One region of the Streptomyces sp. NPDC006265 genome, then DNA from elsewhere that is predicted to be linked to it. Evidence: riboswitches for the same ligand, from Rfam matches in the RefSeq annotation. Region 1 holds a riboswitch; each other region holds the start of a gene.
The links. A riboswitch is a leader RNA that binds a small molecule or an ion and turns the genes downstream of it on or off. The one in region 1 is predicted to bind cyclic di-AMP.
Positions count from the first base shown of each region.

Region 2: it holds a riboswitch for cyclic di-AMP, as region 1 does, so the genes downstream of both, ABZ281_RS30830 (transglycosylase SLT domain-containing protein) here and ABZ281_RS25825 (NlpC/P60 family protein) in region 1, are expected to answer to the same signal.
Region 3: it holds a riboswitch for cyclic di-AMP, as region 1 does, so the genes downstream of both, ABZ281_RS07735 (C40 family peptidase) here and ABZ281_RS25825 (NlpC/P60 family protein) in region 1, are expected to answer to the same signal.

Region 1 covers NZ_JBEXSH010000350.1:277-7,734, forward strand. Annotated here, with positions in the region: gene ABZ281_RS25825 (NlpC/P60 family protein) at 1-984, opposite strand, end outside; cyclic di-AMP (ydaO/yuaA leader) riboswitch at 992-1,165, opposite strand; gene pcrA (DNA helicase PcrA) at 1,480-3,957, shown strand; gene ABZ281_RS25835 (M23 family metallopeptidase) at 4,055-5,722, opposite strand; gene ABZ281_RS25840 (alpha/beta fold hydrolase) at 5,828-6,691, opposite strand; gene ABZ281_RS25845 (cobalamin B12-binding domain-containing protein) at 7,203-7,458, shown strand, end outside.
Region 2 covers NZ_JBEXSH010000476.1:512-6,614, reverse strand. Annotated here, with positions in the region: gene ABZ281_RS30850 (polysaccharide deacetylase family protein) at 1-536, opposite strand, end outside; gene ABZ281_RS30845 (glycosyltransferase) at 620-1,963, opposite strand; gene ABZ281_RS30840 (GNAT family N-acetyltransferase) at 1,985-3,049, opposite strand; gene ABZ281_RS30835 (HAD family hydrolase) at 3,242-4,090, shown strand; gene ABZ281_RS30830 (transglycosylase SLT domain-containing protein) at 4,054-4,833, opposite strand; cyclic di-AMP (ydaO/yuaA leader) riboswitch at 4,837-5,006, opposite strand; gene ABZ281_RS30825 (polyprenyl synthetase family protein) at 5,516-6,103, shown strand, end outside.
Region 3 covers NZ_JBEXSH010000056.1:9,451-18,937, reverse strand. Annotated here, with positions in the region: gene ABZ281_RS07755 (DUF397 domain-containing protein) at 1-95, opposite strand, end outside; gene ABZ281_RS07750 (helix-turn-helix transcriptional regulator) at 105-965, opposite strand; gene ABZ281_RS07745 (ATP-binding protein) at 1,178-1,636, shown strand; gene ABZ281_RS07740 (DUF6328 family protein) at 1,775-2,404, opposite strand; gene ABZ281_RS07735 (C40 family peptidase) at 2,487-2,960, opposite strand; cyclic di-AMP (ydaO/yuaA leader) riboswitch at 2,964-3,176, opposite strand; gene ABZ281_RS07730 (hypothetical protein) at 3,512-3,820, opposite strand; gene ABZ281_RS07725 (ATP-dependent Clp protease proteolytic subunit) at 3,828-3,983, opposite strand; partial or broken gene ABZ281_RS07720 (TetR/AcrR family transcriptional regulator) at 4,030-4,152, shown strand; gene ABZ281_RS07715 (urease subunit gamma) at 4,266-4,568, shown strand; gene ABZ281_RS07710 (urease subunit beta) at 4,581-4,892, shown strand; gene ABZ281_RS07705 (urease subunit alpha) at 4,885-6,606, shown strand; gene ABZ281_RS07700 (urease accessory UreF family protein) at 6,617-7,291, shown strand; gene ureG (urease accessory protein UreG) at 7,406-8,083, shown strand; gene ABZ281_RS07690 (urease accessory protein UreD) at 8,080-8,853, shown strand; partial or broken gene ABZ281_RS07685 (alpha/beta fold hydrolase) at 8,984-9,487, shown strand, end outside.

The DNA of each region.
Region 1 (7,458 bases):
ACCGACGTTCACCTGGTCGTAGGTCGTGCGCGGCAGGGTGACGCCCGCGGCCTTCCAGGCGGCCTGGGTGAGGCCGGAGCAGTCGTAGGAGCCGGGACCGACCGCGCCCCACACGTACGGCTTGCCGATCTGGGCGCGGGCGAAGGCGAGCGCCTTGTCGGCCTTGGTGGCGTACGAGGAGTCGGCCGGGGCCGTCGACGAGCCGGAGTCCGACGAGCCGGACGAGGAGGACCCGCTGTCCTGCTGCTGGGCGGCCTCGTCCTGCGCCTTCTGCTGTGCGGCCTGCTGCCGGGCCAGCTCGTCGGCCTTGCGGGCGGCCTCCGCCCGCTTCTCCCGCTCGATCGCCGCCAGCCGGGCCTTCTCCTCGGCGGTCAGCTTCGACATCAGCTCGCGCGCGTCGGCGAGCTTGCGCTGGACGGTGGCCTTGGCCGTCTTCAGGCCGTGCTGCGAGTCGGTGAGCGTCTCGAGGCTCTCGGTGGCCTCCTGGCGCTTCTTCATCGTCTCGGACTGCTGCGTGACGTAGTCGTCGACCGCGACCTTCTGGCGGCCGGTCATCCGGTCCATCAGCTGGGTCTGGTCGAAGTAGTCCTGCGGGGTGTCCGCGAGCAGGAACGTCGCGGTGTCCGGGGCGGCGGCGCCGGTGCGGTACTGGGCGGAGGCGAAGGAACCCAGCTCCTCGCGCGCCTCGTTGAGCTTCTGGGTGCGCTCGGCGACATCGTCGAGGAGGGTGTCGACGTGCTTGCGCTGCTTCGCGGTCTTCTCCTTGGCCGCGTTGTACTTGTCGGTCGCCGACTCGGCCTGGCGGTACAGGTCGTCGACCTTCTTCTCGACTTCCTCCAGGCTGGGCTTGTCGTCGGCCTCGGGGGCGGCGTTGGCCGACTGGGACAGCAGGGCCACGGAGGTGAGGGCCGCCGTTGCGAGGGCGGGGGTCCGTATGCCTGCCACGCGCGTACCCGTAGGACGCGACTTGCGGTGCGACGCCAAGGGAGGCGACTCCTTCCACGTTCCGCCTACCGAGTTAGCTGTCGGGTTCGGGCGGGTGGTTCGGAAGGTTTGCCCTACGGCCGTCTCCGCGCAGGGAGGCGGGCCGATTCACCCCAGGTTCACGGTTGGGTCCCCGGCTCCGGCTGCCGCTGCGGCACACCGGACTCGGCGGAGGCCGCGCGGCCCGGCGACGTTCGCCGGTGGGGGTCATGCGGCCTGGTCGCACCGTAGCCAACTCGTGTGGCCCCTGTGAAGGTTGATGGGCGATATGCCCGATACATTTTCGTGACCTCACTCATGAACGTTGCCGACAGTGAGCGATCGCGGGGGATTGGTCACGAGTCATCCCCAATTGCAGAGGGTGTGGCAGGCCGTGATCATGCGGTCATGGAGGGCGACATTGCGCCGCCGGGCGGTCGGCGGGAGCCCGGGTGCGGGGCGATGTTCTCAGGGCGGCGGCGGGCTGTCAGTGGGGCGCCCTAGACTCGGAGAGCGATGAGCAGCCTCTTTGACGACAACTTCCTGGCGAACCTCCAGGCCCAGCGGGGCCCGGCCGACGAGCCCCCGCCGCCACCCGAGGACGATCACGTACCGGAGCCGATTCCGGACGATCTGTTCGGCGGGAAGTTCGACGCGCCCCCGGACCGGGACGCCTACTACCGGGACGGCGCCCCCCGCCCGGTGATCGACTCCGCCGCGCTGCTGGAAGGGCTGAACGACAACCAGCGTGCCGCCGTCGTCCACTCCGGCTCCCCGCTGCTCATCGTGGCCGGAGCCGGCTCCGGCAAGACCCGTGTGCTCACGCACCGCATCGCCCACCTGCTCGCCGAGCGGGACGTGCACCCGGGCCAGATCCTCGCGATCACCTTCACCAACAAGGCCGCCGGCGAGATGAAGGAACGCGTCGAGCAGCTCGTCGGCCCGCGGGCCAACGCCATGTGGGTCATGACGTTCCACAGCGCGTGCGTGCGCATCCTGCGCCGGGAGAGCAAGAAACTCGGCTTCACCTCCTCCTTCTCGATCTACGACGCCGCCGACTCCAAGCGCCTGATGGCCCTGGTCTGCCGCGACCTGGACCTCGACCCCAAGCGCTTCCCGCCCAAGTCCTTCAGCGCCAAGATCAGCAACCTGAAGAACGAGCTGATCGACGAGGAGGACTTCGCCGCCCAGGCCACCGACGGCTTCGAGAAGACCCTCGCCCAGGCCTACGTCATGTACCAGTCGCGGCTGCGCGAGGCGAACGCCCTCGACTTCGACGACCTGATCATGACGACGGTCAACCTGCTGCGCGCCTTCCCGGACGTCGCCGAGCACTACCGCCGCCGCTTCCGCCATGTGCTGGTGGACGAGTACCAGGACACCAACCACGCCCAGTACGCCCTCGTCCGCGAGCTCGTCGGCACCTCCGAGCACGCCGTCGACGTACCGCCCGAGGCCGAGGTCCCGCCCGCCGAGCTGTGCGTGGTGGGCGACGCCGACCAGTCGATCTACGCCTTCCGCGGCGCGACCATCCGCAACATCCTCCAGTTCGAGGAGGACTACCCGGACGCGACGACGATCCTGCTCGAGCAGAACTACCGCTCCACGCAGACGATCCTCACCGCCGCCAACGCGGTCATCGAGCGCAACGAGTCCCGCCGCCCCAAGAACCTGTGGACCAACGCGGGCACCGGCGCCCGGATCACCGGCTACGTCGCCGACACCGAGCACGACGAGGCCCAGTTCGTCGCCGAAGAGATAGACCGCCTCACCGACGCCGGCGAGGCCAAGGCCGGCGACGTCGCCGTCTTCTACCGCACCAACGCCCAGTCCCGTGTCTTCGAAGAAATCTTCATCCGCGTCGGCCTGCCCTACAAGGTCGTCGGCGGCGTCCGCTTCTACGAGCGCAAGGAGGTCCGGGACGTCCTGGCCTACCTGCGCGTGCTGGCCAACCCCGAGGACTCGGTGCCGCTGCGCCGGATCCTCAACGTTCCCAAGCGGGGCATCGGCGACCGCGCCGAGGCGATGATCGACGCCCTGTCCCAGCGGGAGAAGATCAGCTTCCCGCAGGCGCTCAAGCGCGTCGACGAGGCCTACGGCATGGCAGCGCGCTCCACCAACGCCGTCAAGCGGTTCAACACGCTGATGGAGGACCTCCGCACCATCGTCGAGTCCGGTGCCGGACCGGCCACGGTGCTGGAGGCCGTCCTGGAGCGCACCGGCTACCTCGCCGAGCTCCAGGCCTCCACCGACCCGCAGGACGAGACCCGGATCGAGAACCTCCAGGAACTCGCGGCCGTCGCAATGGAGTTCGAGCAGGAGCGCGGCGAGGAGGAGCAGAGCACCCTGTCCGACTTCCTCGAACAGGTCGCGCTGGTCGCCGACTCCGACCAGATCCCCGACGAGGACGGCGGCGACGGCGTCATCACCCTGATGACACTCCACACCGCCAAGGGCCTCGAATTCCCGGTCGTCTTCCTGACCGGCATGGAGGACGGCGTCTTCCCGCACATGCGCGCCCTCGGCCAGGCCAAGGAGCTGGAGGAGGAGCGGCGCCTGGCCTACGTCGGCATCACCCGTGCGCGGGAGCGGCTCTACCTGACCCGGTCCACGCTGCGCAGCGCCTGGGGCCAGCCCTCCTACAACCCGCCCTCCCGTTTCCTGGAGGAGATCCCGCCGACCCACGTGGAGTGGAAGCGGACGGGAGCGACCGCCCCCGCGTCCTCCGGGCCGGTCTCGGCGGTGGCGGCCTCGCTGTCGTCGTCCCGCTCGCGCTCGTCGGCGTCGGGCGCCTCCGGTTTCGCCACGCGCCGCACCGCCGAGAAGTCGGTGGTGTCCCTGGCGGTCGGGGACCGGGTCACGCACGACCAGTTCGGGCTCGGGACCGTCGTCGGGGTCAAGGGCACGGGCGGCAACGCCGAGGCGACGATCGACTTCGGCGACACCAAGCCGAAGCGGCTGCTGCTGCGGTACGCGCCGGTAGAGAAGCTGTAGCGGCGTGAGGTGACCCGGTGGGCCCCTGCGCGCTCGACGCGGGCGGGGGCTGCCGGGGCGTTACTCGATACGGGCGGGGACGGCGGCTGCCGGGACGCTACGTCGGGTCGATGCCGTGGCTGCGCAGCCACGGGAGCGGGTCGATCGCCGAGCCGCCGCCCGGGCGCACCTCGAAGTGCAGGTGCGGGCCGGTGGAGTTGCCGGAGTTGCCGGAACGCGCGATCGGATCGCCGGCCTTCACGGTCGTACCCGAGGGGACCGTGTAGGTGGAGAGGTGGCAGTACCACGTCTCCGTGCCGTCCTTCGCGGTCAGGATCAGCATGTTGCCGTACGCGCTGTTCCACTGCGTGCGGACGGTGCCGTCGGTCGCGGCCATCACGGTCGTGCCGTACGAGACGGGGAAGTCGATGCCGGTGTGCAGGGACATCCAGTTGATGCCGGACTGCCCGTAGTAGGCGCTGAGTCCGTGCCGCGCCACCGGCAGGGCGAACTTGGGGCGCAGCCGCTCCTTGCGGGCCGCCTCCTCCGCCGCCCTCTTCTTCTCGGCCGCCTGCTGGGCCTTGAGGTCGATGCGCTCCTGCGTACGGCTGGCCCGGTCGGCGAAGTCGTCGGCGCCGGCGGACAGGCTCTGCAACTGCGTGTCCAGCTTGTTGTTGGCGGCGGCCGGCTTGACCGGCTGCGCGTCCGCCGCGGTCGTCTGCGCCTGCGCGGCGCCGTCGTCGGAGAACGTGCCGACGGAGGCGGCGGCGATCCCGGCGACACTCATCACACACGCCGAGGGCACCGCGATGGTCATCAGCGCCGAGCGCTTGGGGGGCGTACGGCGGCGGGAGCGGGACCCGGCGCGCGAGGCCGCCCGGGAGGACGGGGCCGGAGTGACGTCCTCCGCGCCGTCCAGCAGCGGGGCGACGACGGGCAGTTCGCCGGGGGCGGCCGGCTCACCGCCGTCCGCGGCGGGGTCGCGGTAGTCCGTCCCGGCGGATTCGTCGTACGTGACCTGGTCGAAGGTCGCGGTCTCGAGCTGGTCGAAGGTTTCGGCGGGGTGCTCGTACGCGTCGGGGGCCGGTGCGGCGGTGCCGTCGGAGTTCCACTGCGTCGCGTCGTAGGCGCCCGTGTCGAAGGTCTGCGTGCCCCACTCCCATTGCTGGGTGTGGTCGGCGGGGCTGCCGGCCTGGTCGGGCTGGAGCCAGGAACCGGCGTCCCACTGCCCGGTGGCGTCGGGAGACGGCGCCTGGGAGGGGATCGCCGACATCGGCTGCTGCTCGGCCGTCCAGGAGGTCGTGTCGTAGACGCCGGTGTCGTAGGAGGCGTGGTGCTGGGCCGCGTAGGCGTCGTAGTGCACGTTCTCGTGCGTGCCGGTGGCCCAGTGGCCGGTGTCGTAATTGCCCGTGTCCTGCCCGCGGCCCGGCATGTCGCCGAAGAGGGGGTCGGTCGCGAAGCTCGCGGTGGCGTGCCCGGTGGCGTCGAAACCGGCACCGTGGGTACCGGTGACCTGGGCACCGGTGGCGTCAAAACCGGTGGCGGTGTAGTCGCCGCACGTGGTGAAGTCGCCGTGCTGGGCTTCCTGGGTGCCGTACGACGCGTAGTGCGCGGAGGCGGCGTCGGAAGCCGGAGCCGGGGTCATGGTCCCCGACGGGTGACGGTCGTTCACCAACTTCTCTTTCGCCTCGACAACAGGGGCTGCCAGAGCAGTGCGGCGACTGTACCCGGCGGTACGCGGGCACGACAATCTTCGGCAGGTTTCGCGTGCGCAGGAAACGGGCATTCGGCCGTGTTTTGGCGGACGGCGGGCACGGGTTTGGCCCTGTGTTCGAAGTTTGTTCGAGCTTGATCGATACTGTGGCGCCGAGTGATCGCTGTATGACGAGTCTCAGGCGACTGTCAGACCGGCGGTGTGTTCGGTGGACGGTTCACCCGCGTGGGCCGTGTCGAGGACCTGCCGTATGCCGTTGGCGACGGCGGGGTGCACAGGCAGGGCGAGATGGCCGATGCCGGTCACGCGCACGTTCTGCGCCGTCAGATCGGGATGGTCGATGCAGGCCGCCTCCGGCGGGTCCATGACATGGTCCAGGTCGCTCCAGAAGCCGACGAAGTGCGTACGGCAGTCAGGGGCGGGCAGAGTGAGCTCCTCGAGCACCGGTGAGCCGGGGCGCATCTGGCGCACGATGGGGTGCGCGTCGGCCACGGGCATCACTCGGGTTCCCGAGTGCGGCGTGCCGAGCGTGACAAGGGTCCGCACGCGTGCGTCGCCGCCGAGCCGCTGCACGTAGTAACGCGCTATCAGGCCGCCGAGACTGTGCCCGACGACATCGACCTGCCCGGCCCCCGTGCGCTCGCAGATCTCCTCGATGCGTCGGCCGAGCAGCTCGGCGGCGGCGCGTATGTCGCAGGTCAGCGGCGAGTAGTTGAGGGACTCGATCTGCTGCCTGCCGTGCTGGGCGAGGCTGCGGCGCAGCAGGACGAAGACCGAGCGGTTGTCGATGAAGCCGTGCAGCAGCAGAACCGGCGGCTTTGCCTCCGTGGGCAGTTGGGCGGCGCCGTCCGCGGGCAGGGCCGGGACGGGGGCGCGCCGCTCCTGGGTGATGCCGGACGGGTAGAGGAGGAGATGCCCGGCCAGTATCGCGATCTCCAGGGCGGTGGCCTTCAGGAGTGCCAGGGAGAGTCCCGCCGGCCTGCCCGGCAGCAGGCGCTCGCAGAACGGAAGAAAGGGCAGAGCAGCCCTGGTGACCTTCATGGCCGACCTCCTGTCGGCACGCGGGAGGACGCCTCCGCCCCCCGTGCGCCCTCGTGGAAAGCAGCTGCGAAGACGGCCGGCGATGACCGCAAGAGCGGCGTGAGCTGCGGGGGCAGAGCGCGGCGTGTGGCGTGTGTGACGCCGGTGGTGCGACGGGGGTCCCCGATCGGTGGGGTGACGAGGTCCCCCGCTGGTGCGCTGTGTCTGCCCTGCGTGCTGTACGTGCGGTGCTTGCCCTGTGTGTCTTCGCCGAGATGCCGCACCGCCGCGGTGCCTGGTGGATGCGGCGTGACGGCAACCTCGGTGCGGCTCCCCTTGCGCTTGTCCCATCGTGTGATTTCCCCCTCGCTCTCCACCGTGAAACTGCCGGTTGCGGGATCCTGGAGATAACGTTCGTTCACTTGCCCGCCGGTTCGGGGCGGGGTGTCCGTGCGGTGCGGCGTGTACGGCTTGCCCGATGTGTGCGGTACTTGTCGATACGGATGGATGTAGTCGCTTCATGGAGGCAGTGATGGGTGTGGCAGCCGGTCCGATCCGCGTGGTGGTGGCCAAGCCGGGGCTCGACGGCCACGATCGCGGGGCCAAGGTGATCGCGCGGGCCCTGCGCGACGCCGGTATGGAGGTCATCTACACCGGCCTCCACCAGACTCCCGAGCAGATCGTCGACACGGCGATCCAGGAGGACGCCGACGCGATCGGGTTGTCCATCCTCTCCGGAGCGCACAACACGCTCTTCGCGGCGGTGATCGAACTGCTCAAGGAGCGGG
Region 2 (6,103 bases), on a different contig from region 1:
GTCTCGTAGCCCGCCCGGGCCGACATGGCCCGCACCCGGGGGCTGTTGTAGCCGTGCGGATAGGCGAGGTGCCGGATCTCGTGCCCGAGGGTGTCCTCCAGCACGGCCTTGGAGGTGCGCAGTTCGTACGCCAGGGCCTTGGCGGACAGGGTGTCGAGCTGCGCGTGCGTGACGGTGTGGCTCCCGATCTCCATGCCGGAACGTTCCAGCTCCGCCGCCCGGGTCAGGGTCATCATCGGAGCGGGCGGCAGCAGACTGCGGCCGCCCGGGGCGATGGCGCCGGTGGTGAGGTAGGCCGTGGCGGGCAGCCCGCGTGCGGCCAGGGCCTCGGCGGTGGGGCCGGGCAGATCGGCGAACCCGTCGTCGAAGGTGAGCAGCAACGGCCGGGGCGGCAGCGGCGCCCGCCCGGCCAGATGACCGGCGACCGCGCTGATCGTGACGGGCGTACGCCCGCTGCCGACGATGACGTCGAGATGTGCCGCGAACTGCCGTGGCGTGACCGTGAACTCGGCGATCCACTCGGGCGGGTCGTCCATCACGGCGTGGTAGAGGAAAACGGGGATGGCCGGGGTGTCCGAGGACGCTATCGGTCCCTCACCACGCGCACGTGCCGACGTCGTCATCTCGCCCCCTGAGCGGTCTTCGCCCTCGCCCGCTGAGCTGTCTTCGCCCGCTGAGCTGTCTTCTCCCGAACCGCCGCGCGCAGCGCGTACCGCGCCCGCAGATAGCCGAGGGGCCCGTAGACCATCCCCCTGCGCTGCAACCGCGACAGCCGCCGCGGCCAGGGATGCGTCCGCTCGTCATGGTCGCCCGGCGTGCCGGTGCCGTCCGCCGCGTCCGTCTCGCGCACCGCCGTCAGCGTGCGGGCGTGGGCGAGGCCGCGGGGCAGCCTCGCGAGGAACGCCGGCACCAGCGCGGGTCGGTTCACCAGCACCGCGGTGAGGTACGCCGTGAGCCCTGCGCCGTAGCCGTAGGCCTGGGTCTCCAGGTCCCGCCAGGTCTCCCGGTGGTGGTGCCACACCAGGGCGTACGGCGTGTAGTGCAGTCGGTGGCCCTGGGCCAGGACGCGGACGAAGCCGTAGAGGTCGTCGCCGCCCCGGGCCGCCGTGCCGGCCCCGGTGGCCGGGTCGAAACCGCCGACGGAACGCAGCACCGCCGTCCGGAACGCCATGTTCGCGCCGGAGCCGAACCGCCCGGCCGTGAACGGGAACAGCGGCTCGTCGCCCGGCGGACGCGCGGGGTCGTACGTCCTTGGAGTGAAGCCTTTCGCGAAGCCGCCGTGGCTCTCCAGCAGCACCTGGGCCGGGGTCGTCAGCCGGGCCGGCAGGATCAGCCCGGTGCCGCACCCGAGTCCGGCGTCGGCGGCGAAGGGCGCGGTCAGCTCGGTCAGCCAGCGCGGGTCGGCGACCACGTCGTCGTCGGTGAAGGCGACCACCTCGCCGCGCACGGCGTCCAGCCCGGCGTTGTGGGCGGCTGCGAGCCCCGGAACGGGCTCACAGACGTACCGCACGCGTTCGGCGTACTTCCGCTCGATCAGCTCCCGCGTCTCGTCCGTGACCGGCGCGTTGTCGACGACGACGATCTCGAACCGCGGATGGTCCTGCGCCAGCAGCGAGTCCAGCGCCCGGGCCAGCTGCCCGGCCCGCTCCCGGGTCGCGACGACGACGGTCGTGAACGGCGGCTCCCCGGGTCCGCCGACGACGGCCGGCCCGCACTCCGCCCGTGCCCGGTCCGTCAGCACGACCTTTGGATCCGCCCCCTCCGGTACCCGCCCGAGCAGCGTGCCCACAGGCCGACCGCCCCTTCTGACCAGCACGAACACCTCTCCGTGCGTCACGGGCGGACCCCCCGGGCCGGGTCTGAGCACCGCCTCGTCACCGTCGAGGTCCAGCTCGGCGACCTGCACCGCCCCGATGCCCAGGAACCGCCGTATCTCCTCCTGCGCACGCGCCGAACGGGCCATGCGCCCACCCCCCTCGTGAAGTCAGGTACGGCGCAGCCGAGCCGCGCCCTTCAGCGTCCGCGCGGCCAGCGCCGCGAGCTGGGGCCTGCCGCGGACGAAGCTGTGCGCGCGGCGCGACGGTTCGTGGCTCAGCCAGTGCAGTGCCGCGCCCACCCCAGGACGGGTCACCGCACCCTCGTACACGGGCAGTTCGCCCGTCTTCAGCGCGTCCTTGTACTCGGCTGCGCCCCTTCCCAGGTCGAGCGTGCCGATGCCGTCGGCCGCCGCCGCCTCGGCCATCCGCAGGTGCAGCACCAGACCCGGCGAGAACTTGGCGAACTCCGGGTCGTAGGCCGGGAACCAGCAGGCCAGCACCGAGGCCGAACGCAGCCCGAAGTGCGCGGCGACGGGCCGCTCACCGGCGTACAGCACGGACAGCGTGCCGCTGCACTCCGGCGCCCGGGTCCGGGCCAGCTGCCCGACGAGCCGGGTGATCCACTCCTGGGCGAACCGGTCCCGGCGGCCGGTCCTGCGGTACTGCGCGGACTTCCACCCCATGAGCGTGCGCAGCGCGGCCGGATCGCGTTCGTCGAACACGAAGCGCAGTTCCCCGGCCTGCCGGCCCAGCTTGCGCTCCTTGGCCAGCGTGGTCTTCAGGAACTTCGGCGACTGCGCACGCAGCACCGACTGGTACGTCTCGTAGCCCTTCTCCACGTCGATGACGTAGGTGGCGTACTCCTCGGCCGCGTACCGGACGAACAGCCGCTGCTCGGCCTCCAGATTGTCGAAGGCGAAGCTCGACAGCGAACAGGCCTTCAGCACTTCGCCCGTCTCCAGGTCGAGGCCGGGCCGCAGGATCGCGCCCTGCGCGTCCGAGACGCCGAGCCCGATCGCCCGGCCCTGGCCCAACGGGCCCCGCTCGTAGGGCAGGAAGCCGACCGGCTCCGGCCCCTCGTACACCATGGCGACCCGGGCCCCGGGCCTGACCCGGCCGACGGCTTCGGTGAACTCCGGCTCCATGAAAGGGTTGCGCGGTGCCTCGGAAGCGGCGCGCAGCGCACGCCAGCGCTCCCTCTCCCCTTCGCCGAGCTCCCCGGGCCCAGCCACGCGAATGCGCCCACTGCTCAACCTGACCCCCCGATCAAGTCCCCCCTGGACACTTGGAAGGTACCGCTCTATGCGGCCCCATGGGTAGGTAGTGGAGCATGTTGTTGCCAACTGGTGCAGAGGCCTTCAACCGGGCAATCGGCGTCCACCGAGCGATGAAACGAAGGGCCGTACTGTCCGTATTCTCTGATCATGGCCGCATCCATCGCATATTCACTCATCGCCACCGACCTGGACGGGACGCTGCTGCGCGGCGACGACACCCTCTCCGACCGGTCCCTCGCCGCGCTCGCGCGGGTGGCGGACGCCGGTGCCCAGCACCTCGTGGTGACGGGCCGGCCGGCGCCGAGAGTGCGGCCGCTCCTGGACGACCTCGGGTGCACGGGGCTCGCGGTGTGCGGGCAGGGCGCGCAGGTGTACGACGCCGGCGCGGACCGGCTGCTGTGGTCCATCACCCTGGACCGGGAACTGGCCGAGACCGCCCTCGGCAAGATCGAGGCCGAGGTGGGGCAGGTGTACGCGGCGGTCGACCAGGACGGGGTCGACGGGCTCACGCTGATCGAGCCGGGCTATCTGATGCCGCACCCGACCCTGCCCGCCGTACGGGTCGACCGGCGCGACGAGCTGTGGCTCGAGCCCGTCAGCAAGGTGCTGCTGCGGCATCCCCTTCTGACGGACGACGAGTTGGCGGCGACGGCCCGCTCGGTGGTCGGCTCACTGGCGACGGTGACGATGTCGGGGCCCGGCACCGTCGAGCTCCAGCCGTGCGGGATCACCAAGGCCACGGGTCTGGCGCTGGCAGCCGAGCATCTGGGGCTGCGGCCGGCCGACACCATCGCCTTCGGCGACATGCCCAACGACATCCCGATGTTCGACTGGGCCGGCCACGGCGTCGCGATGGCCAACGCCCATCCCGAACTCAAGGCCGTGGCCGACGAGGTCACCCTGTCGAACGAGGACGACGGCATCGCCGTCGTCCTCGAGCGACTGCTGGGCGGGACCGCTCAGTACGGGCCGTTGACGTTGTCGATCGAGCCGTAGCGGTCGGCCGCGTAGTTGCAGGCCGCCGTGATGTTGGCGACCGGGTCGTACGGGTCGAAGGAGGTGCCGGCCACGTGGTAGGCGGCGAAGGTCGGGTCGATCACCTGGAGCAGGCCCTTGGACGGGGTGCCCGCGACGGCGTTGGAGTCCCAGTTGTTGATGGCCTGGGGGTTGCCGGACGACTCGCGCATGATGTTGCGGTAGATGCCGTCGTAGGAGCCCGGGATCCCCTTCTGCGCCATGATGTCCAGCGACTCGCGGATCCACCCGTCGAGGTTGTTCGCGTAGGTCTTCGCGGACGCCTGGGTGGCCTGGGCGACGCCGCCGGCGGGCTTGGCGGCCGGCTTGGCGGGGGCGGACGACTTGGTCGCCGTCTTCTTCGCGGCGCTCGTCTTGGTGGTCTTCACCGTCAGCTTCAGATGCGGGTGGATCAGCTTCGGGTTGTCGCCGACGGCGGTGCGGTTGTCCTTGTAGAGCTGCTTCCAGCCGCCCGAGACGTCGTACCTGTCCGCGATGCGGGCGAGCGAGTCGCCCTTGACCACGGTGTACGTGAGGGACTTGGCGGGCTGGGCCGCCTGCGGCACGGACTGTGCGGCGACGGGTGCGCTCTGCGGCTCGGCGGCGCTCGCGTGGGTGGCGCCGAGGAGCGGCAGGGTGAGTGCGGCTCCGCCGGTACCGGCGGCGATGAAGCCTCGGGTCAGCGGGTTGGTTCTGGGGCGACGGTGCTTGCCTCGTCCGGCCATGGCCATGTTCCTCTCCGGCGCCTGCGAGGTGAGCTGTCGGGTTCGGGCCGGGAGGTGCCCGGCCGCGTACGGCGCTGTGTGCCGTGCGCGGCTTCACCCCGAGCCGTGCCGCTGTGCGGACCGGCGACTTACCTGGGTCCCCCGCTCCTGCCCTGCGTGAGTGAGTCGGTTAAGTGGGGAGTCCGGGCGGCGGCAGGATTGGGCGTCCGCCGGACAGGGCCGGAACGTATGCGAGAGCACATGTCGGGAACAAGCACCTCAGTCACATATCGCGCGCTTGACCTTGGTCGGGAGCGTTTGGGCCGCTTGATCCTTTGCGGTAGCCAAGGCTCAACTGGCTTTCGGGGGAAGGTGTTAGGGGTCGCTGTCGCGGGGAGGGGGAAAAGAGGAAGGAGTGATTCAACTCACTGATCACAAGCCCGTAGGACAATTCCCGCCAAGGGGAATTCGCCGACTCAACGCGTCAAATCGTGCATAACTCGCTACCCCCGGGTGAGTCGATATATATCTATTCTTATAGGTTGATCGAAAACATAACGGTCGTGATCGGATACCGCCCGGCCTGTAACCATGGGCGCTGGCGGTGATCGAAACGTGACCGGATACGCTGGCTCGAGTGAGGGCAGCGACCTATCGACAATCCGCGTAATCACCGGCAGACACAGCAGACAGGAGACCCCTCGTGACCGACGTCGGGCCGTTCGGGCTGAGCGTGCGGGACCAGGCTCTGGAGGCCGATGTCCAGGCCGGATTGACGGCTGTCGAGGAAGGCTTGCTCGAGGCCACCAAGAGTGAGGTGCCCTTCATCACGGAGGCCGCCCAGCATCTGGTGCGGGCCGGCGGCAAGCGGTTCCGCCCGCTGCTCGTGATGCTCTCCGCCCGGTTCGGTGACCGCTACGCGCCCGGCATCGTGCCGTCGGCCGTCGTCGTGGAGCTGACCCACCTCGCCACGCTGTACCACGACGACGTCATGGACGAGGCCGCCGTGCGCCGCGGCGTCGCGAGCGCGAACACCCGCTGGGGCAACTCGGTCGCGGTCCTCACCGGCGACTTCCTCTTCGCTCGCGCCTCGCACATCCTGGCCGACCTCGGCCCGGAGGCCGTGCGGGTGCAGGCCGAGGCGTTCGAACGCCTCGTGACCGGCCAGATCCTGGAGACGGCCGGACCGCAGGACGGCCGCGACCCCGTCGAGCACTACCTGGACGTGCTGGGCGGCAAGACCGGCTCGCTGGTCGCGGTGTCGTGCCGGTTCGGCGCGATGATGTCCGGC
Region 3 (9,487 bases), on a different contig from region 1:
ACGCAGTTGTTCGCACCGGTGCTGTAGCTGCTGCGCAACCACCGCACACCGTGCAGTTCGATGCTTGAGGGGACGTGACGAGGCAGTGCACGCATGGTGCCTCCTTACGCGCCGCCGGCTGTCCCGGCGATGAAATCCAACGAGTCCTCGGGCGAAAGGGCGTGGATCTGAAGGGCGTTGAAGGCCTCCGTGTAGGCCTGGAGGTCTTCTTTCCGTTCGAGGTAGAGGCTACTCGTCAAGTGGTCGAGAACAACCACATCCAGATCAGAAGTGCTCGAAAATGAGAAGATTACGAAAGGGCCGGTGACGCCGATGTGCGCCCCGGCGGCGAACGGCAATACCTGGAGGCGCACTTGGGGCAGCCGGGCCGCCTCGACCAGCCGTTCCAACTGGCGGGCCATGACCCCGGGGCCGCCCACCTCCCGGCGCAGCACCGCCTCGTCCAGGACGGCACTGAGTTCCAGCGGGGGATCCGCGCGCAGCACGTCCTGTCGGGCCAGCCGCACCTCGACCAGCGTGTCGAGCCGGTCCTCGGGAAGTCCCTCCACCGCGGCCCTCGTCACCGCACGCGCGTACTCGGGCGTCTGGAGCAGGCCCGGGACGACGGTGGTCTCCAGCGTGCGCATGGCGCCGGCCTGCGACTCCAGGCTGATGAAGTCCCGGTAGGTCGGCGGCAGCACCCCCCGGTAGGCGTGCCACCAGTGGTGCCGGCCGCCGCTGTCGTCGGACCCTGCCAACACCATGAGCAGTTCGCGAAGTTGGGAGTCTGCCACACCGTAGGCGTCGAGAAGTAACCGTACATCGGCCGGTTTCACCCCGCTCGTGCCCGTCTCGATCCGGCTGACCTTGGACTGGTGCCAGTCCACCAGCCGGGCCGCCTCACCGCTCGTGAGCCCCGCAGAGGTGCGCAGCGCACGCAGTTCGGCGCCCAGTTTCCGGCGGCGCACCGCGGGACCGTGCTGCATGGGCTCCTCCTTACTCCTTCCGAGCCACCCAAATACGGTCTCGCGTCGCAGAGTTCACCGCTTTGAGCGACAGATATATGCATCTCTTGGTGGATCGCCGCCCTTCAGGGGTGTTCTGGTGGCAGTCTGGCGACGAAGCACCAGTCCGGGACCGTACTCGAACCATCCGCTCCGTGTCGGACTCCGGTCCCGTGGGAAAGGACGACGTCGCCATGGCAGACCATCTGGAAGCATCCGTCACTCTGCCGAGCGATTCCGCCTCGGTCTCCGCAGCGCGTGCCTACGTGGTGGGCACGCTGGCGGAGTGGGGCCTGCCGGCGGACACGGAAGTGTCCGACACCGTCCGGCTCATCATCTCCGAACTCGCCACCAACGCCGTCCAGCACACCTTCGGTCAGTCGCCGACGTTCACCGTGGACGTCGAGCTGGACCGTGACGAGCATCTGCGCGTCGGTGTCACGGACAGCCACCCACGCTTCCCCAGACGCCTGCCGGCCGCCGTCCAGCAGGACAACGGCCGTGGCCTGGTCATCATCCGCTGGCTGACCGCGGAGTGCGGCGGCAGGCTCCGTATCCGCCCCACGCGCGAGGGCGGCAAGACCATCTCGATCGAACTTCCCTGGGTCGTCCCGGTCCAGCCGGTGGCGACCGCGGTGCAGCAGGAGCCGTAGTCACACGCAGCAGGACCCGAAAGGCATGTCCAGTGGGTCCCCCTCGGTCCCCCCCCGGCCCGCGCGACCCACATCCGGGCCGTCCCCACGGCCCTGACGCCCCCTCTTGCCTCCCGCCCCCGTCGGAGACCGCGGCCCTCACCGGCGCCGCGCCGACACCTCCCGGTGCGCTGCCGCCCCTCGAAGCCCTGACGGCTGCCCGACGGTGTGCCGCAGCGGTGCGGGGATCCCGACGTCGCCCCGGGCTGTTTCCTCCTCGGTGGTCTCCCCGGTGCCCCCCGCCTCCTCACGCGGCCCCGCCCGCCGCACCAGCCGCGGGAGCAGCCCCCACAGGCCCACGCAGACCAGGAAGGTCGCGGCGCCCGCGGCGATACCGCCGGTCCGGCCCGTGGTCACGTCGACCACCAGCAGCACCGAACCGCTGAACGCGAACACCAGCACGCTCAGGCCGGTGGTGGCCAGGCGCGAGGAGACCTGCACGATGCGGGGTTTGGCGCCCTGCTGGAAGAGGGAGCGGTGCAGCGCGGCCGGAGCGGTGAAGAGGGCGGCGGCCAGCACCGCCAGCAGCAGCGTGCTGACGTAGGTGACGCGCTGGACCGTGTCGAGGTCCTCGAAGCGCGGGGTGAAGGCCAGCGACAGCAGGAAGGCGAAGAGGATCTGCACGCCCGTCTGGGTGACGCGGAGTTCCTGGAGCAGCTCGACGAAGTTGCGGTCGGCGCGTTGCAGCGGCGTCTCGTTGCGCGCGGTGCAGGGGCGGTGCTCGGCCATGGTGGCACGGGTATCCACATGAGCCCGTTTCACGCTCCGGCGTGCGGCGGCGCGTCAAGGAGGCCGCCGCACGCCGGGCGGATCACTTCACGCGTCCGTACCAGACACTCTTGGTCCAGATCTTCTGCAGTCGCACCACGTCCCCGCTCTTCGGGGAGTGCCAGAGCTTGTTCTTACCCGCGTAGATACCGACGTGGTACACGTTGCTGCCCGAGTGGAAGAACACCAGGTCTCCCGCCTTGCGGTTCCTGGCGGAGATGTGGTGCGTCTTGTTGTACTGCTGGGCAGCCGTGCGCGGGAGCTTCTTGCCGGCCTTCTTGAATGAGTAGAGCGTGAGCCCGGAGCAGTCGAACCGGTGCGGGCCGGTGGCTCCGTACCTGTAGGGCGAACCCTTCTTGGAGGCCGCGATCTGGAGTGCCTTGGTCGCCGGTGTGGCCGCCGCGGCCTCGGATGCGAAGCCCGGCGCCACGATGGAGCCGCCCACCGCGGCGATGGTGAGCGCCGAGGCGGTGCCGGCCCGGGCCATGAGCGACGGGACACGATTGAGCGCAGTCATGCGCAACCCTTCGTCAGCCGCCTGTGAAGGATGACCTGTCGGATTCGGGCTGACAAAGTTGCCCGGCCGCTGACGCGGCTTCACCCCAAGGGCTGCTCGGGTCCGGTCATGGCGTGACCGTCCCGGCGACCCGTCGTGCTCGGGTCCTCCACTCCTGCCGATCCACTCCTGTCGACCGGTCATCCGGGCGGCGGCAGGACTCGGCGTCCGCCCGGATCGCCCCGCCACAGCGGCGGGGGCTTGTCGTCGAAAGGGATCTTGGCTCATGCCTGTCCGGATTTCCCAACGGAACCGGGGATTTGTGTTGTTACTCACCACTCACCCGTTCGTGTGGACACGTGTGCGTTCGAGCCACTGTCCACGGGTTCGCGGAGCTCCGGACCAGCGACGGAATGCCCTATTTCGTCCACTGGCTACGCGCGTTGCGCAACCGGAACGGTCCCAAAATCTGTTTCCCACCTACTCCGAACAGGGGTACGTCTTTTGGTCCGTTTCAACTCAGCCCCGGACGCGTCGCCGGCGGCGCGTGCGTCCGGACCGGCGGTACCGCGTCAACTGACGGACTCCGGGGGCAGGGTAAGCCGGGCGGTGCGCCGCTCACCGTCCAGTACCCGCAGTGCCCGGGCCGGCGTGTCGGCGTGCAGCTCCGTCTCGCCCCGCCGGTGCATCAGGGCCAGCGCGTCACGCAGTGCGGTCGCCTTGCCCACCAGGGCCCGGGCGGTGCGCAGTCCGCGGTAGGTGTCGCCGTCCTGGGCCGGGTTGATGCGGCCGAGCAGGTCGATGACGTCGAGATAACGGTCGATCAGTTCCGCCTCGGCGCGCGTCAGGGCTGGCAGTGGTGGCAGTTCGGGCGGGAGCACCGGTGCCTCATCGGCCGGTCGGCGGTGCCAGGGTGGCCTTGCGGCTGGGGATGATCCCGTCCACCAGGCCGTACTCCACCGCCTCCTGGGCGGTGAGGATCTTGTCCCGCTCGATGTCCGCGCTCACCTGCTCCCGGGTGCGGCCCGTGTGCAGCGCGAGCATCTCCTCCATCCGGCTCCGGATGCGCGTCAACTCGTCGGCCTGGATCGTGCTCGGGTTCATCGCGCAGCTGTCCCTCTTCGGACCCGCCCCGGTCGAGGTCCTCCGGGACGGTCTGCGGGCACTGACGGGCATGCGTGCCGGGGACACCGGTGGATCACAGCTCGGTTAACGTGCCCGAAACGCGGCGCAATTAGCCTGCCGATCCACGCCACCTGGCACTTTGCCCCGTGGCCGCGGCGACCGGGCCCCGCACGGCCCGGAGTGACGACTGTGAGGTGGGACGTGCAACTGACCCCGCACGAGCAAGAACGGCTGCTGATCCACGTAGCGGCCGACGTGGCCGAGAAGCGCCGGGCCCGCGGGCTGAAGCTCAACCACCCCGAGGCGGTCGCGCTCATCACCTCGCACATCCTCGAGGGCGCCCGGGACGGCCGTACCGTCGCCGAACTCATGTCCTCCGGGCGCAAGCTCCTGACCAGGGACGATGTCATGGAGGGCATCCCGGAGATGATCCACGACGTCCAGGTCGAAGCCACTTTCCCGGACGGCACCAAGCTCGTCACCGTCCACGACCCGATCGTCTGACGGGGAGCCGCCGTGATTCCCGGAGAGATCCTCTTCGCCGACGGGCCGATTGCCTACAACGAGGGCCGCGAGGTCGTCCGCCTCACCGTCCTCAACGCCGCCGACCGGCCCGTCCAGGTCGGCTCCCACTACCACTTCGCCGAGGCCAACCCCGGCCTGGAGTTCGACCGCGCCGCAGCGCGCGGCAGGCGGCTCAACGTCGCCGCCGGCACGGCCGTGCGCTTCGAGCCCGGGATCCCCGTCGACGTCGAACTCGTGCCGCTGGCCGGGGCCCGTGTGGTGCCCGGTCTGCGCGGGGAGACCGGAGGTGCCCTCGATGCCTGAGATCTCGCGTGCCGCGTACGCCGACCTGTTCGGTCCGACGACCGGCGACCGGATCCGCCTCGCCGACACCGACCTGCTGGTCGAGATCGAGGAGGACCGCTCCGGCGGCCCGGGACTCGCCGGTGACGAGGCGGTCTTCGGCGGCGGCAAGGTCATCCGCGAGTCCATGGGCCAGGCGCGGGCCACGCGGGCGGACGGCACGCCGGACACCGTGATCACCGGTGCGGTGATCATCGACCACTGGGGGATCGTCAAGGCCGACGTCGGCATCCGCGACGGCCGGATCACCGGCATCGGCAAGGCCGGCAACCCCGACACCATGGACGGCGTCCACCCGGACCTGGTCATCGGCCCGGAGACCGAGATCATCGCCGGCAACGGGCGGATCCTCACGGCGGGCGCGATCGACGCGCACGTCCACTTCATCTGCCCGCAGATCGCCGACGAGGCGCTCTCCTCGGGTATCACGACCCTCGTCGGCGGCGGCACGGGCCCCGCGGAGGGGTCCAAGGCCACCACCGTGACCCCCGGCCCCTGGCATCTCGCCCGGATGCTGGAGGCGATGGAGGCCTTTCCGCTCAACATCGGCCTGCTCGGCAAGGGCAACACCGTCTCCCACGAGGCGATGCTGTCCCAGATCCGCGGCGGCGCACTCGGCCTGAAGCTGCACGAGGACTGGGGCTCCACCCCGGCCGTCATCGACGCCTCGCTGACCGTCGCCGAACGGACCGGCATCCAGGTCGCCATCCACACCGACACCCTCAACGAGGCCGGATTCGTGGGCGACACCCTGGCCGCGATCGCCGGACGGGGCATCCACGCGTACCACACCGAGGGCGCCGGCGGCGGGCACGCGCCGGACATCATGACCGTGGTCTCCGAGTCGTACGTGCTGCCCAGCTCCACCAACCCGACCAGGCCGTTCACCGTCAACACCGCCGAGGAACACCTCGACATGCTGATGGTGTGCCACCACCTCAACCCGGCGGTGCCGGAGGACCTGGCCTTCGCCGAGTCCCGGATCCGTCCCTCCACGATCGGGGCGGAGGACGTGCTGCACGACCTGGGCGCGATCTCGATCATCTCCTCCGACTCCCAGGCCATGGGACGCGTCGGCGAGGTCGTCATGCGCACCTGGCAGACCGCGCACGTGATGAAGCGACGGCGGGGCGCGCTGCCCGGGGACGGACGGGCCGACAACCGCCGGGTACGCCGCTATGTCGCCAAGTACACGATCAACCCGGCGCTCGCCCAGGGCCTCGCCGGGGAGGTCGGGTCGGTGGAGAGCGGCAAGCTGGCCGACCTGGTGCTCTGGGAGCCTGCGTTCTTCGGCGTGAAGCCGCAGCTCGTCATCAAGGGCGGGCAGATCGCGTACGCGCAGATGGGCGACGCGAACGCCTCGATCCCCACTCCGCAGCCGATCCTGCCGCGGCCGATGTACGGGGCCATCGGGCGGGCACCGGCCTCCAACTCCGTCAACTTCGTCGCGCCCCTGGCCGTCGAGGCGGGTCTGCCGGAGCGGCTGGGGCTCGGCAAGCGGTTCGCCGCGATCGAGTCGACGCGCGGGGTCACCAAGGCCGACATGCGCGAGAACGACGCCCGGCCCGAGGTCCGGGTCGATCCTGACAGCTTCGCCGTGCACATCGACGGGGAGCTGGTCGAGGCGGTGCCGGCGGCCGAACTGCCCATGGCCCAGCGGTACTTCCTGTTCTGAGGGTGGTCTGATGTCGCGTGCAGCGCTTCTCGTCCTGGCCGACGGGCGGTTTCCCGCCGGAGGACATGCGCACTCCGGCGGTGCCGAGGCGGCGGTCAAGGCCGGGCGGATCAGTGGGGCGGCGAGCCTGCGGGAGTTCTGCCGTGGGCGGTTGCACACGGCGGGGCTGACGGCGGCGGGGCTGTCCGCGGCCGCGGCGCTCGGGATCGATCCGGTCGCGCTGGACCGAGCCGCGGACGCGCGGACGCCGTCCCCCGCGCTGCGGGTCGCCGCGCGGAAGCTGGGACGGCAACTGCTGCGGGCCGCCCGTGCGACCTGGCCGTCCGCCGAACTGGACGCGCTCGGTGAGGAGTTCCCCAAGGGGGCCCACCAGCCCGTGGTGCTGGGCCTGGCGGCCCGGGCGGCGGGGCTGGGGCCGGTGGACGCGGCGTACTGCGCGGCGTACGAGAGCGTGAGCGGGCCGGCGTCGGCGACCGTGCGGTTGCTGAGTCTGGATCCGTTCGACGCGACGCGGGTGCTGGCCCGCCTGGCGCCGGAGGTGGACCGGGTCGCGGACCGGGCGGTGGAGACGGCCCGGACGGCGGTCGACGAGGGGGTCGACGTCCTGCCGGCGGGATCGGCGCCGTTGCTGGAGCTCGGGGCGGAGGTGCATGCGGCATGGCCAGTACGCCTGTTCGCGTCATAAGGGCGCTCGGGTAACCCACTCCGGGGCGCGGGGCCGTGTTCGATATGCGCTCCGCCGCGTGAGCGCGGCCGGCCCTCGCCCATCCGCACCCGACACGAGTACAAGGAGCCGCACATGCACCTCGAACACCACCGTGACACCTCCGCCGCCCTCGGTGCGGACGCCCACCGCCCCGACGGCACCCGCAGAGCGCTCCGCATCGGACTCGGCGGCCCCGTCGGATCCGGGAAGACCGCCACCGTCGCCGCGCTCTGCCGGGCGCTCAGGGACCAGCTGGCACTCGCCGTCGTCACCAACGACATCTACACGCGCGAGGACGCCGAGTTCCTGCTCCGCGAGGCCGTGCTGCCGCCGGAGCGGATCACCGCCGTGGAGACGGGTGCCTGCCCGCACACCGCGATCCGCGACGACATCTCCGCGAACCTGGAGGCGGTGGAGGACCTGGAGGACGCGGTCGGGCCGCTGGATCTGGTGCTCGTGGAGTCCGGCGGGGACAACCTCACCGCGACCTTCTCCAAGGGGCTCGTCGACGCGCAGATCTTCGTGATCGACGTGGCCGGGGGCGACGACATCCCGCGCAAGGGCGGACCGGGTGTGACCACCGCCGACCTGCTCGTCGTCAACAAGACCGACCTCGCCCCGTACGTCGGCTCCGACCTCGACCGGATGGCCGCCGACGCCAAGGCGCAGCGTGCCGAACTGCCGGTCGTCTTCCAGTCGTTGCGGAGCGAGGCCGGAGTGGCGGATGTCGCCGCGTGGGTGCGTGCGCAGCTCGCCGCGTGGACCGCGTGAACGTGCGTACCGGTGCCGGGGTGCGGTCCCTCGCACGGATCGTCGCCCGGGACGACGGGCGCGGCGGGACCTCGCTGCCCGTGCTGGAGAGCGACGGACCCATGGCGCTGCGGCGCACCCGGGCCACCGGCTCCGAGGCCCGGGTGATGCTGGTCGGCGCGATGAGCGGGCCGCTCGGCGGTGACCACTTCACCGTGGAAGGACGGGTGGAGGAGGGGGCGCGGCTGTCCGTCGGGTCGGCCGCCGCCACCATCGCGCTGCCCGGGCAGGTGAAGGGCGAAGCCCGCTACGACGTCCGGTTCGAGGTCGCCGGTCATGGCGAACTGCACTGGATGCCGGAGCAGTTGATCTCCGCCCAGGGCAGTGACCTGTACGTCACCACCCGCGTCGAGCTCGCACCCACCGCCCGGCTCGTGCTGCGCGAGGAACAGGTGCTCGGACGCGCCGGCGAGGAACCCGGGCGTCTCGCGAGCCGTCTGACCGTGCGGATCGCCGGGCAGGCCGTGCTCGACCAGGAACTGACCTGTGGGCCCGGTGCGCCGGGCGGCTGGGACGGGCCCGCCGTCCTGGCGGGGCATCGGGCCGTCGGACAACTGGTCGTCGTACGCCCGGAGTTCGCCGCCGAGCCGGTGGCCGCGACGGTGCTGGGGGAGGGCGCCTCGGTCGTGCCGCTCGCCGGGCCCGCCGCACTGGTGACCGCGGTGGCGCCGGACGCCCTCAGGCTGCGGCGGCTGCTCGACGAGGCGTTGGCGTCGCTCCCGCGGGAGTAGTTGTCCGTAGAGCAGCACGCTCTCTCCGTTTATCGGATTGGCAAAGAAGGGCGTCCGGCCCTGTTGTCAGGGACCTCACAACCGGGAGGATCCCCCGTACTGATCGCAACGAGGTACGGGGAGGTCCCCCTTGAGGGGTTCGAGACCTAAGAAGCGGGTGGCGGCGCTCGGTTCGGCCGGCGCGCTCGTCACGGCCACGCTGCTCGCCGGCGCCGTCGCGGCGCCCACCGCGAACGCGAGCGCGGGCAGCGGCCACGGCCAGGGCCGGGAGGCCCGCGGCGCCGCGATCGCCGCCGCCCGGGCCGCGAAGGCCGGCATCGACTGGCAGGACTGCCCCGCAGACTGGAACCTGGCCAAGCCGATCCAGTGCGGGTACGTCACCGTGCCGCTCGACTACGCCAAGCCCTACGGCAAGCAGATCAAGCTCGCCGTCGACCGCATCGGCAACACGGGCACGAAGGACGAGCGGCAGGGCGCGCTCGTCTACAACCCCGGCGGCCCCGGCGGCTCCGGGCTGCGCTTCCCCGCCCGGGTCACCAGCAAGAACGCCGTCTGGGCCAACGCGGCCAAGGCCTATGACTTCGTGGGCTTCGACCCGCGCGGTGTCGGCAAGTCCGCGCCCATCTCCTGCGTC